DNA from 2 places in the Phormidesmis priestleyi ULC007 genome. Region 2 is predicted to be linked to the other one. Evidence: riboswitches for the same ligand, from Rfam matches in the RefSeq annotation. Region 2 holds a riboswitch; the other holds the start of a gene.
What was found. A riboswitch is a leader RNA that binds a small molecule or an ion and turns the genes downstream of it on or off. The one in region 2 is predicted to bind cobalamin.

Region 1: another riboswitch for cobalamin. It lies ahead of cobG (precorrin-3B synthase); the one in region 2 lies ahead of C7B65_RS01800 (CbtB-domain containing protein).

What each region holds. Positions count from the first base shown of each region.
Region 1 is NZ_PVWG01000004.1:233,305-240,424, forward strand. It holds gene cobJ (precorrin-3B C(17)-methyltransferase) at 1-208, opposite strand, end outside; gene C7B65_RS06225 (precorrin-2 C(20)-methyltransferase) at 205-915, opposite strand; gene C7B65_RS06230 (precorrin-8X methylmutase) at 912-1,541, opposite strand; gene cobG (precorrin-3B synthase) at 1,547-3,010, opposite strand; adenosylcobalamin-variant (AdoCbl-variant) riboswitch at 3,074-3,146, opposite strand; gene cbiE (precorrin-6y C5,15-methyltransferase (decarboxylating) subunit CbiE) at 3,257-4,474, shown strand; gene C7B65_RS06245 (hypothetical protein) at 4,786-5,382, shown strand; gene C7B65_RS06250 (GlsB/YeaQ/YmgE family stress response membrane protein) at 5,439-5,708, shown strand; gene C7B65_RS06255 (hypothetical protein) at 5,853-6,524, shown strand; gene C7B65_RS06260 (Tex family protein) at 6,561-7,120, shown strand, end outside.
Region 2 is NZ_PVWG01000001.1:393,936-401,055, reverse strand. It holds gene C7B65_RS01810 (hypothetical protein) at 1-483, opposite strand, end outside; gene C7B65_RS01805 (WD40 repeat domain-containing protein) at 601-1,485, opposite strand; cobalamin riboswitch at 1,672-1,870, shown strand; gene C7B65_RS01800 (CbtB-domain containing protein) at 1,890-2,081, shown strand; gene C7B65_RS01795 (hypothetical protein) at 2,300-3,325, shown strand; gene C7B65_RS01790 (hypothetical protein) at 3,541-3,855, opposite strand; gene C7B65_RS01785 (eCIS core domain-containing protein) at 3,866-7,120, opposite strand, start outside.

The DNA of each region.
Region 1 (7,120 bases), on a different contig from region 2:
TCAAAATTCCCGCCGCACACACTCCAATGATCGGCGTTCCGGTGGCAAACAATTCTCGCAGGGTCGCCCCAAAATCAGTGAATGAGACATCCACCTCAGTTGTGCGCCCCGCTAATCCATAAAGTGTTGCATCGGGCAAAACACTCATTAACTGTCGAGCAACTGCAACACTCGCTTGACCCAACACCACCACAGCAGGAGCATTCATGTAACGGAAGTTTGAAGACTAGGAATCATAATCAACGCCCAGTAAGGAACGTCAGCCGCATCGATATCAGCGATCGGAACAATGCGCTGATTAGGCATCGTGGCGCGTTCGATATAGAGCGATCGTGATAGCAGTCCCAACTCAGATAAAACGTCTCGCACTTTGCTGAAATGTCTACCCAACTTAATAATTACCGCCGCATCTGCAACAGCAAGGCGATCACGTAAGATATCAGCTTCGAGAGTGGCTGGCATAATGGATAACACATCATTGCGGTAAGTGAGCGGCACTCCCAATGCAGCCGCACTTGCCATCGTCGAAGAGATTCCTGGCACCACTTCGGTTTGAAACTTTGATGATAAGCGATTGAAGAGATACATAAACGAGCCATACAAAAAGGGTTCGCCCTCACACAACACTGCGACATCTCGTCCAGCACTCAAATGCTCTGCCAATTTTTCGGCAGCGATATCATAGTAGGGTTGAGACGATCGCACCGGACTAAACGGCAACGGCATCGGCACTTCAATTTGCTCAGGACGCAAAAAGTCCGCCACGATCGCCCGTGCCAAAACCTTGCCGTTCTCCATTGTGGGATAGGCGATCACAGGCACCGATCGCAGAATTCGATAGGCTTTCAGCGTCAACAATTCTGGGTCGCCTGGCCCAATTCCCAACCCATATAACCGACCCGTTTCGTGTGTCATAATTCATCCTCTTTTGCTAACGCATTCACTGCCGCAGATGCCATCGCACTGCCGCCTCGTCGCCCCTGCAAGGCGATAAACGGCACCCCTCGACTGTTGGCGGCTAACGCTGCTTTTGACTCTGCTGCCCCGATAAACCCGACTGGAAATCCCAAAATTAGTGCGGGTTTCGGCACACCTTCATCCAACAGTTCTAACAGGCGAAACAGAGCCGTTGGCGCATTGCCGATCGCCACGATCGCACCTTCTAAATGGTCACGCCACAGTTCTAACGCGGCTGCCGATCGCGTGGTTGACATCTGTTCTGCTAGCTTTGGCGTATCGGGGTGTTGAAGCGTACAAATCACCGCATTTTCAGCCGGGAGCCGTTTACGAGTTACACCTTCTGCTACCATCCGAGCGTCACAGAGAATTGAAGCTCCCGCAATCAAAGCCTTTCGTCCAGCAGTTGCGGCTCCGGGTGAGGCAGATAAATCTGACACAATATCGGTCATGCCGCAGCTATGAATTAGACGCACAGCGACCCGTTCTAAATCAGGGGGCAAACTTGATAAATTTGCCTCTGAGCGAATCGTGGCGAATGATTGACGATAGATTTCTGTTCCGTCTTGGATGTAGTCAATCATGATCGTCAACCTGTGATCGAATGCGATGTGAGATATTGATTATTTTTTGAGCTGAACCATTGCTGTAACTGATCCATAGAGTGTCGATCTACAAACATCTTAAACGATTCGTCTAGCATTCGCTGCTGTTGATAGATTTGTAACATCTGCTTGATTAAAGATGTCACCTCTAATGCACTCACCGATCGTATCCGCCGACCAAACGACGAATCTCTAGTGCCTACATAAACGTCATAACCCTCGATCGTCGAATTCCCCGCTTTCATCTCAATTCCAACCAGCGCAATATCACTAGGCGTTTGTTGAGCGCAAGACTTTTCACACCCACTGAAGTGAATATTAAGCGGCTGATCTAAATGGGCTGTTAATTCCACCAATCCCAGCGCCTGAGTTTGAGTATCAGTCAGCCCTGACGCGCATCCTTTTCGACCCGAACAAGCGACTAATGCACTCTCAAAATGAGTCGCTGATGTGTGAAATCCTAAATCGGCGATCGCCCCTTCTAAATTACCCAGGCGATCGTCAGCAACATCAGGAAACAAAATCGTTTGCCAAGGAGTAAGACGCAACGTGCCACTGTTCTGGCGTGTTAACTTGGCTAAATTTCTCAACTGCCAAGATTCTAGACGACCTAACGGCACAGCGATTCCTAAGTACGACAAGCCTGTTTGACGTTGGGGATGAATGCCAAGATGATTGTAAGACTGAGGTGACGATCGCAGCAAACTTGCTTCTCGCCGCAGCGAAAATCCTAACAAATGTTCCACTCGTTCTAAACAACTTTCGACATCCCAACTTGCTAGGAGATGACGAAATCGAGGTTTACGACCTTTGCCAGAATAATAGCCTTGAGTGTAGTCAAGATATACCTGAGTTAACGCAGCGATGAATGCCAAGCATTGATTTTCTGAAACGAAAACACCAACATCTCCAGAATTGTGTGCCTCTACATTCAAACACACCCGAAAACCAATCTCTGAAGACGGCAATCTGTGAGCGACTAACCCAATATCATTACGGCGATCGCGCACCGAAACCCATTCTCCTCCGTCAAAGCAAACGCTAAATTTGGGTGACAAAGCCGCCAACTTAGGATGAGTTTGAAGATAATCATCTAACGCTTTCACCAACGGGCGAGTATCGATTAACATCTGCGAATCAATGCCAGCCGTTGGACTCGCCATAATATTCCGAATCGGGTCAAGGCTGATGGTTTGTGCCGCTAACTCTAATGTTTGCAACCGATGAAAAACATCAGGCGTGATCGGCGTGTGAATCTCCCGAATCTGCACATTGGCCCGATTCGTCACCTGCACATAGCCTGCCCCAGACTGATCCGCGAGATCGGCGATCGCGTCACACTGTCGATCGGTGAGAATTCCGCCCGGAATCCGCATTCGAGCCAGCATTCCATCTTGGGCAGACGAACCATAAAACAAACCCGGACAAGTCGGCAACTCAGACAGCAATGGATCAGTCTCCTCCCCGTGCGACGCAGGGAATCCAGGGTAATTTGGTCTTGAAGTGACCTTTCTAGAATCGGCATTCTGACTTTTACAGTTGCGGCACAGCGTCGGAATCACACCGAACTTTCCCAACTCTAGATCTAAGCACACTACCATACACCACTGACCCGATTTTTTGAAGACTCACCTTTCTTAATAGAAGCCTGAAACCTTGTACGATCGTTCAATCACAGTAGGACGAGTTTAGAAATGCAGATGTGGCTCTCAGTGATTGGCATCGGTGAAGACGGAATCGCGGGACTGAGCCAGATCGCTCGTTCTCTACTCGATCGGGCTGAAGTGATCATTGGCGGCGATCGTCACCTCGCGATGCTGCCCAAAGACGATTGGCGAGAAAAACTTGCCTGGAGTTCTCCGCTAGAAGCAACCATTGATGAAATCCTGCGTCGTCGGGGACAGACCGTTTGTGTTTTGGCCAGTGGCGACCCGATGTGTCATGGAGTGGGCGTAACGCTGACTCGTCGCATTCCCATCTCAGAGATGATGATTATCCCTGCGCCTTCTGCGTTTAGTCTTGCCTGTGCCCGCTTGGGATGGTCACTGGCGGAGATTGAAACGTTTAGCCTCACCAATCGTTCGGTTTCTACGATCGCCACTGCCCTCGCTCCTAATGCCCGATTATTAATCCTCAGTGCGAACAAAACTACTCCTAATCACGTTGCAGAACTGCTGAACCAACGCGGGTTTGGTCGTAGCAAAATCACCGTCCTAGAACACCTGGGAGGCACTCAGGAACGCCATATTGACGGGACTGCTAACACTTGGGGCATTCAAGACTTGTCAGATTTAAACACGTTAGCGATCGTGTGCCGCTCCGATCCAGGTACGGTTCCACTTTCTCGCACCGTTGGCTTACCTGATGACGCTTATCACCACGATGGGCAACTGACTAAGCGCGAAGTGCGATCGATTACCTTATCCACTCTCGCGCCTTTGCCCGGAGAATTGCTTTGGGATGTCGGCGCGGGCTGTGGCTCGATCGCCATTGAGTGGTTACGGAGCCATCCTCGCTGTCGTGCGATCGCCATTGAGCGCCATCCAACACGTTTGCAATACATCGCAGATAACGCCTCAGATCTGGGCGTTCCCCATCTTAAAATTGTTGCCGGAGAAGCCCCCGCAGCCCTTCAAGCTTTACCGCAACCCGATGCCATTTTTATCGGCGGAGGCGTGACTGCCGATCGTCTCCTTGACCTTTGCTGGAGTGCGCTATGTCCGGGTGGTCGATTGGTGGTCAATGCAGTAACGATCGAGAGTGAACAGATCGTTTTGCACTATCACCGTTTATATGGGGGTGATTTGATTCGCGTTGGCATTCAGCGGGCAGAAGCGATCGGAGCGTTCTTGGGCTGGAAGCCTCTGATCCCGGTAACTCAATGGAAGGCAGTTAAACCTTTGACGGACTGAAAAGTAACCCCGATTGTTGAAAGGGCTGCTGATTCGGCAGCGATCCTAGCGCGTGGGTGCGCTTGATCGCCCTGATGCTGGACGGGGTGGTTTCGATTTTGACGTTTTTATTTTTGCGGGAATCATCCTTTAGCTAGAGGAAGTGTTATTTCTCTAGGTACAGTGATTGGCTCCTTTCTAGGGAGTAATTTGTATTCAAGAACACCGACAAAGCTTGGTAATTCTGGGGGCATCAATCAGTCGCCATATCTTCGAGGAAGCAGTTTAACGAAGGCTTTCAAATACTCGCTCTATAACCCTTCATTTTTAATATGGCTAATCTAAACGATCGCGAAAACAACCCCAACAACGTTCCTAACCCAGACATCCCTCCTGTTGTGGAACCTACTCCCGTTGAGTATCAGGAGGGCTACACTCAAGGGCGTGCGGTTGAGCAAAATCGCTACGAAGCCAATCAGCAAATCCGTGATAATGACAATGCGGGTCGGGGTTTGCTTATAGGACTCATTCTCGCTGGCACGGCGGCGATCGTCGGCGGCGGTCTCTATCTGCTCAATCAGAGCAACCAAACCCCCGTCCCTGTCAACAGCACGATTGTGGTGCCCAGTGCGGCTCCTTCGCCCAGCGTTAGCCCCTCTCCTCAAGTGCGAGAACGAATCATTGAGCGCGATCGTGTGGTGCCCGTGCCCCAAGCACCTGCTCAAGCCCCTAGAGTCAATATCACGATTCCTCAGCCCCAGCAGTCTGCCCCTGCTCAACAAGCTGCCCCCGCTCAATCTAGTCCTCAGCCGACTAGCCCAGCTAATTCTGTTCAACCAAATTCGTCAACAAATAGCCCGGCGAATAGCGGTAGCAGCCCTAGTCCTGGTTCAACAACCAATCCTACGGGAACGGGTTCTGGTCAATAACGACTGTTTTGTTTGCTCAACCATTGTTCGATTGAAACCATAAAGGAGTTAAGTCAATGAATATTCTTGCTTGGATTGTGTTGGGAATTATTGCAGGTGCGATCGCGAAGGCGATTTACCCTGGTCATCAAGGTGGCAGCATTTTAGGCACCATGGTCTTAGGCATTGTCGGTGCTTTTATCGGCGGCACAGTGTTCATGTTGATCAACACAGGAACATTAGCGATTACGACTGCATCGTTAAGCATTCCTGGGATCATTGTCGCTGTTATTGGTGCGATCATTGCGCTTTTCTTGTATTACCAGTTTAGTCGTCGCGCTTACTAAAGTATTCTGACCCTGCTTTAAGCCTCCAATCCTCAATGAGGATTGGAGGCTTTTTTGGGCTTCTTGCCAGTTCCGTGCCACAATTTTCTCTGAGTGCTCTACGATCGACTTGGCGCTTTTATATCTTCTCTAGCTGGTGTGACTATGATGAAAATTCAAAATTTGGTCAGTCTTAAAGGGCTGCGCCTTCCCGTGGCGCAGATTGTGACTGCAAGTTTAATCGCGATCGCGCTACCAATGGCTCCTGCACAAGCTCTTTTTGGAGGATCGCGCAACCCTTATGAATCCTGTGCGGCTGATTTGACTCGTGCTCAAGTTTCCGCAGCAGACGCTGCTAGTGCTTGCGGACAGGCCCTCAGACCTGACGACTTGGGCACCTGCGTTAATCGCATCGCCGATCAAAAGGTTTCGGGAGCCGATGCGCTGTCAGTATGCCGTCAAGTGCGACGACCCGTCGAGGCAGCAAGCTGTGTCGTGAGCATTCGTCGAGGCGTGTCAGACACGGCGATCGTTGATGTGTTAGATAGCTGTCGTCGCAGCCTGCTGCCCCGAACATTTTCAGATTGTGTGGTGGGTTTAAATAGTCAGACTAAGGTTGGGGGTAAACAAGCGATCGCGTCCTGTCTAGATACGAACGATCGTCCTCGTGATCTGCTGCCTACCTTTATTCCGCTCGGCAACGAAATTCCCATTCCCACGGCTCCTTCAGGGATTCCGACTCCGGTTGTGCCTTCGACCACTCAGCCTCCGACTCAACCCTCAACGCCCAACACAACGCAGCCGTCTGGCTCTCAACCTGTCCCGGCTCTCTATTAATTTGTTCACTCGATCGACTGCACTTCACCTTTGCCCATGTTAAACATCTCTCAACTTCTGGCAGAAGAATTGTCTCTGCATCCTGCTCAAGTTAAAAGCGCGCTGGAATTGTTTGCAGAGGGAGCGACAGTTCCGTTTATTGCGCGATATCGCAAAGAGCGAACTGGGGAAATGGATGAGGTGCAGTTGCGAGAGTTGTCCGATCGCTTCACCTACTTAACTGAGTTAGAAGAGCGTAAAAAAAGCATTCTAGAGTCGATTTTGTCTCAAGATAAACTTACTGACGCTCTCCGAGTTAAGATTGAATCTTGTTTGCAGAAAAACGAGTTAGAAGATCTCTATTTGCCGTTTCGCCCCAAGCGACGAACACGAGCGACGATCGCTAAAGAAAAAGGTTTGGGTGAGTTAGCAGATTTGATTAAATCGTTGAATCAACCTAATACTCCTACAACCTCCTTAGAAGACGAGGCGACGAAGTTTTTATCTGAAGAAAAAGGCGTTAAAACAGTTGAAGATGCGCTGAAAGGTGCGGCAGATATTCTTGCAGAGGAAGTCTCGGAAAAAGCAGAACTACGGGCTTATCTGCGAGAGTTTTT
Region 2 (7,120 bases):
GAGCACCATGATCGTCTGGCGATCGCGACTCGGAAACACCACGTTATCTGCACACACTTTGTCACACCACGGGTAAGAAATCGCGGGCTGCCCTGCAAAGCTATAGCTTCTAGGAGTATCTTGGCGATTGCTGAAGTTAGACTCCGCCGTCTGTTGGCTCACCCATTCCAGAGCAGAAAGTCTATTAGGATTGCTAAACGCTGCAATCACAATGCTTCCAGTCTGATCTTTCGTTGTTGGCTGAAGCCGTATGCCGCGACTTTCTTCGGTGGCATCTAAGCGATAGCTAGGCGGATAGTCAATTTTGAACTTAAAACGCTGGCTTTGATAGGTTTGATAACCGTCTTGATTGGTCTGGGCGACCTGTGGGGAAGCAGTGACAGCGCGTGCGATCGCCGCCACATTATGAGACAAGAAGCTCAATACAATTAACGCTCCGGTCAAAAAACTGACTCGTTTAATTTGCGAAATAGTGTGTGTCATGAGAGTCATTCAAACAACAGGTTAAGAAATATGATCTTAAAAGACTGATAATTATCAAATGAGGCTATTTAAATAGTATCGATAATCTCAAAGCGATCGTCAATTTTCTGTCTCAGACTAAGCAACTCCCCAAATTTTAACCGTTTGATCTTCACTGCCACTGACTAGTAAAGGGCGATCGTGACTCACTGCGACTGCTGTCACTAAACTGGAATGCCCTTGCAATAAGCAGACTTCTCGTGCGGCGTGTAAATCCCAAATTTTGATGGTTTTGCGGCTACCGCTAATTAAGTGTCTGCCTTCGTTTACGGTCACGGACGCGATCGTTCTCGGCTGTTTTTGAGCAGGAGTCACTGGCTGCTCAGTTCTGAGACTCCAGGATTTTATAAGCTGTTGTTTGGTTCTAATCGTGAAACTGTCTTCGTCAGGGTCGATAGAAATCGCAAACACGATCGCCCAGACATTCACACTAAACAGTTCCTCTTGTGCCTGCAAATCCCAGACTTTAACTACGCCATCTCGACTGGCGCTGATGACAATCTCTTGATCAGGACGGTAGACAAAACGCCGCGTGGCGATGGCGATCGCGGTGACTCCTGCGGCGTGTCCTGCCAAGGTTGCTAGACATTCAAACAGCGCATAGGGGCTATAGTCGTCTAACGCCTTTTTTGCCTTGAGTTCACACCGCTTTTGCAGCAGCAAATACGCCACTTTTTGCACCACAAGCGACGAGTCTTGCAGCCCTTGAATCAACAGATCCAACCCGACACTGGCGCTCCCTGCTTCTCGAAGTGCAGCGATGCGCTGGTCTATGAGATCACTGGCAAACCGTCGTTTGATTCCATCTAGCCCGCCTAGCACAACACTTCCCGACGGGGCTGTCACCTGACCACCCAGCACCGCGTCATCTCTTTTGGGTTGATTTAAAGGACTGATCACACCGCCTATTCTACTGTTTGCAGCCCACAGAATCGTCAGCAGTCGGAGCCGCCAATTTTTCATATACTAGCTTGGCAACAAATGATCTGGCATCTGAACCGCCCTCGCCCTAAACCTCTCCCCAAAGAGAGGGAATAAGATTCTGGCTCCCTTCTCTTTGGGGAATAGGGTGAGAACGGAGTATTTATGCAGGAAGTCTATTGAAGCAGCAGATCCTCTAAAACGTTTCTAAAATCTTCCCGATCAAGTATGCTGAGTTCACGACTCGGTTCTGACGGGGAGCAGCCGTCAGAGGAAACAGGGAAAGTGTAGTGAAACTCTACCGCTGTCCCGCAACTGTGAAGGAAATGAAAAATTAGAAATGAAAAATTTGTAGGATGTGTGCTTCTTACCATTTTTAATTTTGCATTCTCCAAGTCAGAACGCCTGCCGAATCGCCTAACATCGTCTCATTTACGAGGTACAAAATGACGACTCAATCTTATTCTTCAGTTCAGCAAAAAATCGCACAGCGGACGCTATCAGTTCCGGTGCAATCAGCCCTTTACGTCTCACTTTTCGCACTGATCCTGTGGACTGTTTACTTCACCACCTATCCAGCTATTCACGACAAAGTGCATTCACTGCGTCACCACACTGCGCTTGTGAGTTGTCATTAGGGCTGAGATTCAGCCCATTTGTGTTGTGATTGCAGAATAAAACGATGTCAAAGTTCAAGCGTTCAGCGCTTATCAGTGTGATTTGTCTGATAGGAATGATCCTTTATGGTTGGATCGGGTTCTCCCAAACTCCCCAACCTTCTATACGATTAACAACCCGCCCAGTTGTAAGCGAGATTAAACCATTTGAAGCGGAGGCAACCAGCCCCCAACCCCCGGTGCAGTTGACACTGCAAGCAATAGATGAGTCAGGTCATTCTGTAGAAAACGCCAAGATGCGGCTGCAAATTCTGACTCGATCGCAAAACCCCTGGTTCACAACAGATTTCCCGATCTCGGAAGGCACAACGCTGTTAGATCTAGAAGCTCTAGCGCCCAAGGGTGAGCTACAGATTCAACAAATGTTGCCAATTCGAGGAACTTACCAACTGTTGGTAGATGTGATGCCGATCGTCCCCAATGCCTTTGCACCGATTCACCAAACTCTGACTCTATCGGTGCCAGAGAACTGGGTTAAATATCGTAACTTTGGCATTTTGGCAGCAATTTTGCTAGCAGCAGGGCTAGGAGGTGGTTGGTTAATTGGCAGTGGGCAACCCATTCAGCCAGGAGAAATTGCACCGCAACGGGTGAGATTGTTGCTGAGTGGCGTGACTGTGGTGGCGATCGCGGCTCTCCTCTATGTCAACATCAGCGCTGAACTGGGTCAATCTCATAGGTCGATGGCAATGTCTCACATGACAGAAGACGTGCCTACATCCGACAAGCCATCCAAAGTGCAATCTCAGGGTTTAGAGATGCAACTTTCGGGTGACTCAAGTGCTACTGTGGGTCAACTTGCTAAACTGCAAGTCGGTGTAATCGATGTCAAAACCAAGCAACCTGTCACCGATGTAGCTTTACGGATCAAAACCACACAGCTAGAAAATAATTGGGTTGCGTTTGCCTACCAGGGCATTCCAGACAGCACCGGAAAACTCGCATGGCAGCAGCAGTTCTTTGATGGTGCGCCCCATAATATTGAGGTCGAAGTTGCGCCTCAGCCAACCTCTACACGACGGTTTCAGCCATTTCAAGTCGCTCAGAATATTCCTGTAGAAGGCGTTGCGCCGCCGCTGGTTGTTCGATTGATTTCGCTTGCTTACATGACAGGAATCGTAGGCGTTGGTTTGCTGCTAGGACTGTGGCTACAGCGGCGACGAACTCAGCAGTCACCACCCACTTTGAAGCGTAGTTTTTCTTAGGAATCTGGAGCGGCTTTGTTGGGAAGCGATCGCGCTTCAACAATCAACGTCGTGCCCTCTTTGAACGATCGCTCCTTGTTTAGTATCGATTCAATCTAACTATGCACTGGCGAATGCACGAGCGATCGCGCCTGTGAATTTTGCTTTGGGGTGGGGCGATCGCGGCAAATTTATGGATGTGGGCAGTGTTCACCCTACTAACTTCTGTTTATTTATCAATCTTTCAGGTCATCAAAATCAACCGCAGTGTAAAGAATATTATCATCATAGATTCTCTTGAGAACGGCTTTAGCATCTTCATGGTTTTGAACAAAGCGGTTGGCACTGAAGAGTACAAGGTCTCTTAGTGTGTCTTCAGGCAATGAACTTTCAAGAACCTTCCTGAATGCCGCTGCTAACTCCCACTTATATTGATGGCGATCTTTTAAAACTTGCAAAGCTCTTATTGTGGCTTCAAAATAATCAGGTTCTTGGTGATAGAACCTGACAAGAAACTCACTAACAATATCTAAATCATCCTGACTAATCATTGGATTTTTCTTAACGCTCTGGGTGAGCAGTCTCTACTTTGTAAAGGCGTTTCTCGCTGTCTGTGAGTACAATAACTACAACAACATGGTTCAAGGAACCGATTGGAACCGTTTCCATATTTGAACCTAGTTCATAGCCCACACCTAAATTCTGAGAGAACTTATGCTTGATTGGCGGGCGTAATGTTGTCCCAACTTCTAAGGAACCACCATTTTTATCAGTAAAGCCTTTATCGATTTTCTCCTGATTCTGTTCTAATGCTTCCGTTACTGCTTTCTCCATGATCTTTTGATCATAAAACTTAGTCGCTCGAAAAGTTATATTCAAGTGCCATTCTGTATTCAATGCATATTCAATCGCAGATTTGTCGTCTTCTTTAATATTCAACAACCAGCGAAGCTTGCTCTGTATATCTTTCACTTGGGCTTCTAGACCTTGACCTTTATCTCCTTGAATTCTCTTCAAAATTTTCTCAAGTTTGTCTGGCTTAGCCGTTTCAGTTTGTTTCCATAATTCATCAATTGTTTTCCTTATATTTTCAATTTGCTCTTTATAGAGCTTCTCTCTTTTTTCGCGTTCCTCCCGAAATCTTTTCAGCGGCTCTTCAAGACGCTCCTTCAAGTAAACTGAATTAACTCTTGAACCATGTTTAGTTAGAAGATGTACCTTCTTATCCGCATCTTCTGATGATAAGATGTCTTCCTCATGAGCTGCAAAGCCACCAGGAGCTAGCTTGAAGGATACTCCTTTTTTACCACCCAGCTTATGTTTTGGGCCTTTCTCTTCGGGATTAATCTTGGCTTCTATATGGTATTCATCCTCAGCATCTTTGAGTAACTGAAGCGAAGTTAATTTGTACTTCGATTGAATTGTAGGCAGTTTTGTTTTGACGCTGTCGGGGGTTGCATCTTTTTCCGCCATGAGTTTATCCGCTTCACCCACACCTTGGTCAAGGTCAGCTTTCTTTTGCTGATCTGTACGCTCATCTGGTTTATCATCTTTGCTCTTGCCAAATCCAAGAAGTTTGCCAGCAGATTTGACTAAGTTGTAGGCTTTGTTAATCAGCCAATTGATCGCTTTACTGACAGGTGCCTGAACTTTCTCGATGATTTCTCGAACCTTCTTGCTGATGCCAGTGACACCCAGCAGGGCAGCCAGGAAGCTGATCACCACAGGAACGGCTTTGGAGAGGGCATTTTCTACGGCACTGGCGGCAACGCCGATCGCACCCTCGGCGATCGCGCCAACCGAATCAAGCACCGCATTAACCAGGGCAATAATCTGACTGCCCCGCTCGACAAAAAACATGATGATGTCATAGATTGCCTTGCAGGCTTTGATAAAGGCCCCAGCAGGATTGAGTAATCCGATAATCCAGGTGATTCCCGCCTTGATAATGCTGTCGCTAACGAAGGACTTGATGCCTTCAATCACCACATCCTTCAGACTGCTGAGTTGCTCTTTAATGTACTCCCACACTCCCACAATGCCCTGAGTCATTAGAATCTGGAAAATCTCGGCGGTGGTTTCCATCGTCTTGACCACTTTCTCACCCAAGGCTTTCACCGCACGGGCACGAATGAACGCCCAAGTTGCCCCCAGCACTTGCATGACCAGACTGAGAATGCTCTTCAAGTCAAAGCTCTCTGGAATCTGAATCCCGGCTTCTGCGATCGCGCCGAACAACCAGCCCATCAATCCTTTCTGCAAGTGCGAGGCAATATTTCCAACAAAGTTCATGAAGCCCTGTTTCACGCCAGCCACCAGGTTACCCAGAAAGCCGATCGGGTCTTTGATGATTTTGCCAATCACCGAGGCGGCTTTTGACAGCACATCCAAGAGCATATTTTTCAGCGCTAGGATGGTTTTGATCACTCCAGCAATGGCATCAATGGCTTTATCGACCAAGCCGCGGTTTTCGGCTTTCATCTCGTCGATGCGAGTGTCGATCGCCTGCAATTTTTCGTTATATTTTTGGGCTAAAGAATCAATCAGTTGATTTTGCTTATCGTCAACACTTTGCTCTAACTGGTCAAACTGCCCTTGGATTTTTTTGGCATCCTCCTGTAATGCTTTTCGCAAAGAGGGTTCCTGTTCTGATAGCTTCTGCTCAATTGCTTTTTTGCCCTTGGCAATTTCAGCTTTTGCCTCATTTAGCCCCTTTTCGACCAGAATGGAAACCCGATCGAGCACCGCATCCATCTGAGCAATATAAAGCTGTCTGCCCTCTTGATAAAAAGCATTCACTTCACTCGGCAAGCCCAAGAGTTTATCTTTCAACCACAGAATGCTTCCGCCTATCCTGTCATAGCGATCATCCTTGTAGGTCTTCATCCGCCGGGTAACATAATCCTCAAAATTTTGCTGGGCGGCGGTAGCCCCCGAATCAAAGGCTTGGTTGACCTCGGTGTCTAAGCGGGCGAGGCGGTCTTCAGCCGCTTTCTTGGTTTGAGCATAAGCAGTCTGAAGTTCATTCGCAACGTCCTTGCGCTTCTGCTCATCCTGGTTTTTGGCTTGCTGTTGGGCAGTGGTAGTTTTAGTTTGCGCTTGCCCGCGTACGGCGTGCATTCCAGTCAGTTGCGCCTTTGCTGTCGTGACTGCCTGCGCTTGCGCTTGCGCTAATACTCCCTGTTCACCCTGGCGATAGGCTTGAGGAGCGGTGACTGCATCTTTTTGCGCCTGTTGTTTCGCAGTTGCCGCAGTCTTAAAATCCGGCTCGTTCGATTTTTTCAGTTGGCTTTCTGTCACCTCGGCTTGAGCCATTTGTTGGTCAAGAGATTGACTTCCAGCTTGGAGGGATATCTCGGCAGCAGTTTTAGGTTTGGGCGCTGCTTGGGCGGCATTGATCGCTCTGGGAGGGGCACCCGACGGATTAGGCGGTAAGGGCGTGACGGCTTTGGACGCAATGCCGCTGGGGTCGGGGGTGCCTTTGACCTTAGCCTCGATCGCTCCTCCCGACTGCTGTTTGCTGCTAGTCACCTGTCCGGTCAGCTCACCTTTGACAGCCCCAACTTTACCGCTTTCTTTGAAATTGTCGGCTTCCTCCAGATTTTTGGGGGCAGCGGCGGCAATCTTGGCAACGAGGGCAGCTTTGAAGGCTTTGCGGTCAAAGGCTTTGGGTTGCTGCTGATCCATCTGCTGCACCTGTTTGCCTGCGGCCTTACTGGTAACATCGTTCGCAGGAGGCACTGCGGCAGTCTGAGCTTGAGCCGCTTTGCTTTTTGCAGGCTCATGGTGCTTTTGTTGTTTTGCAGCAGCTTTTGC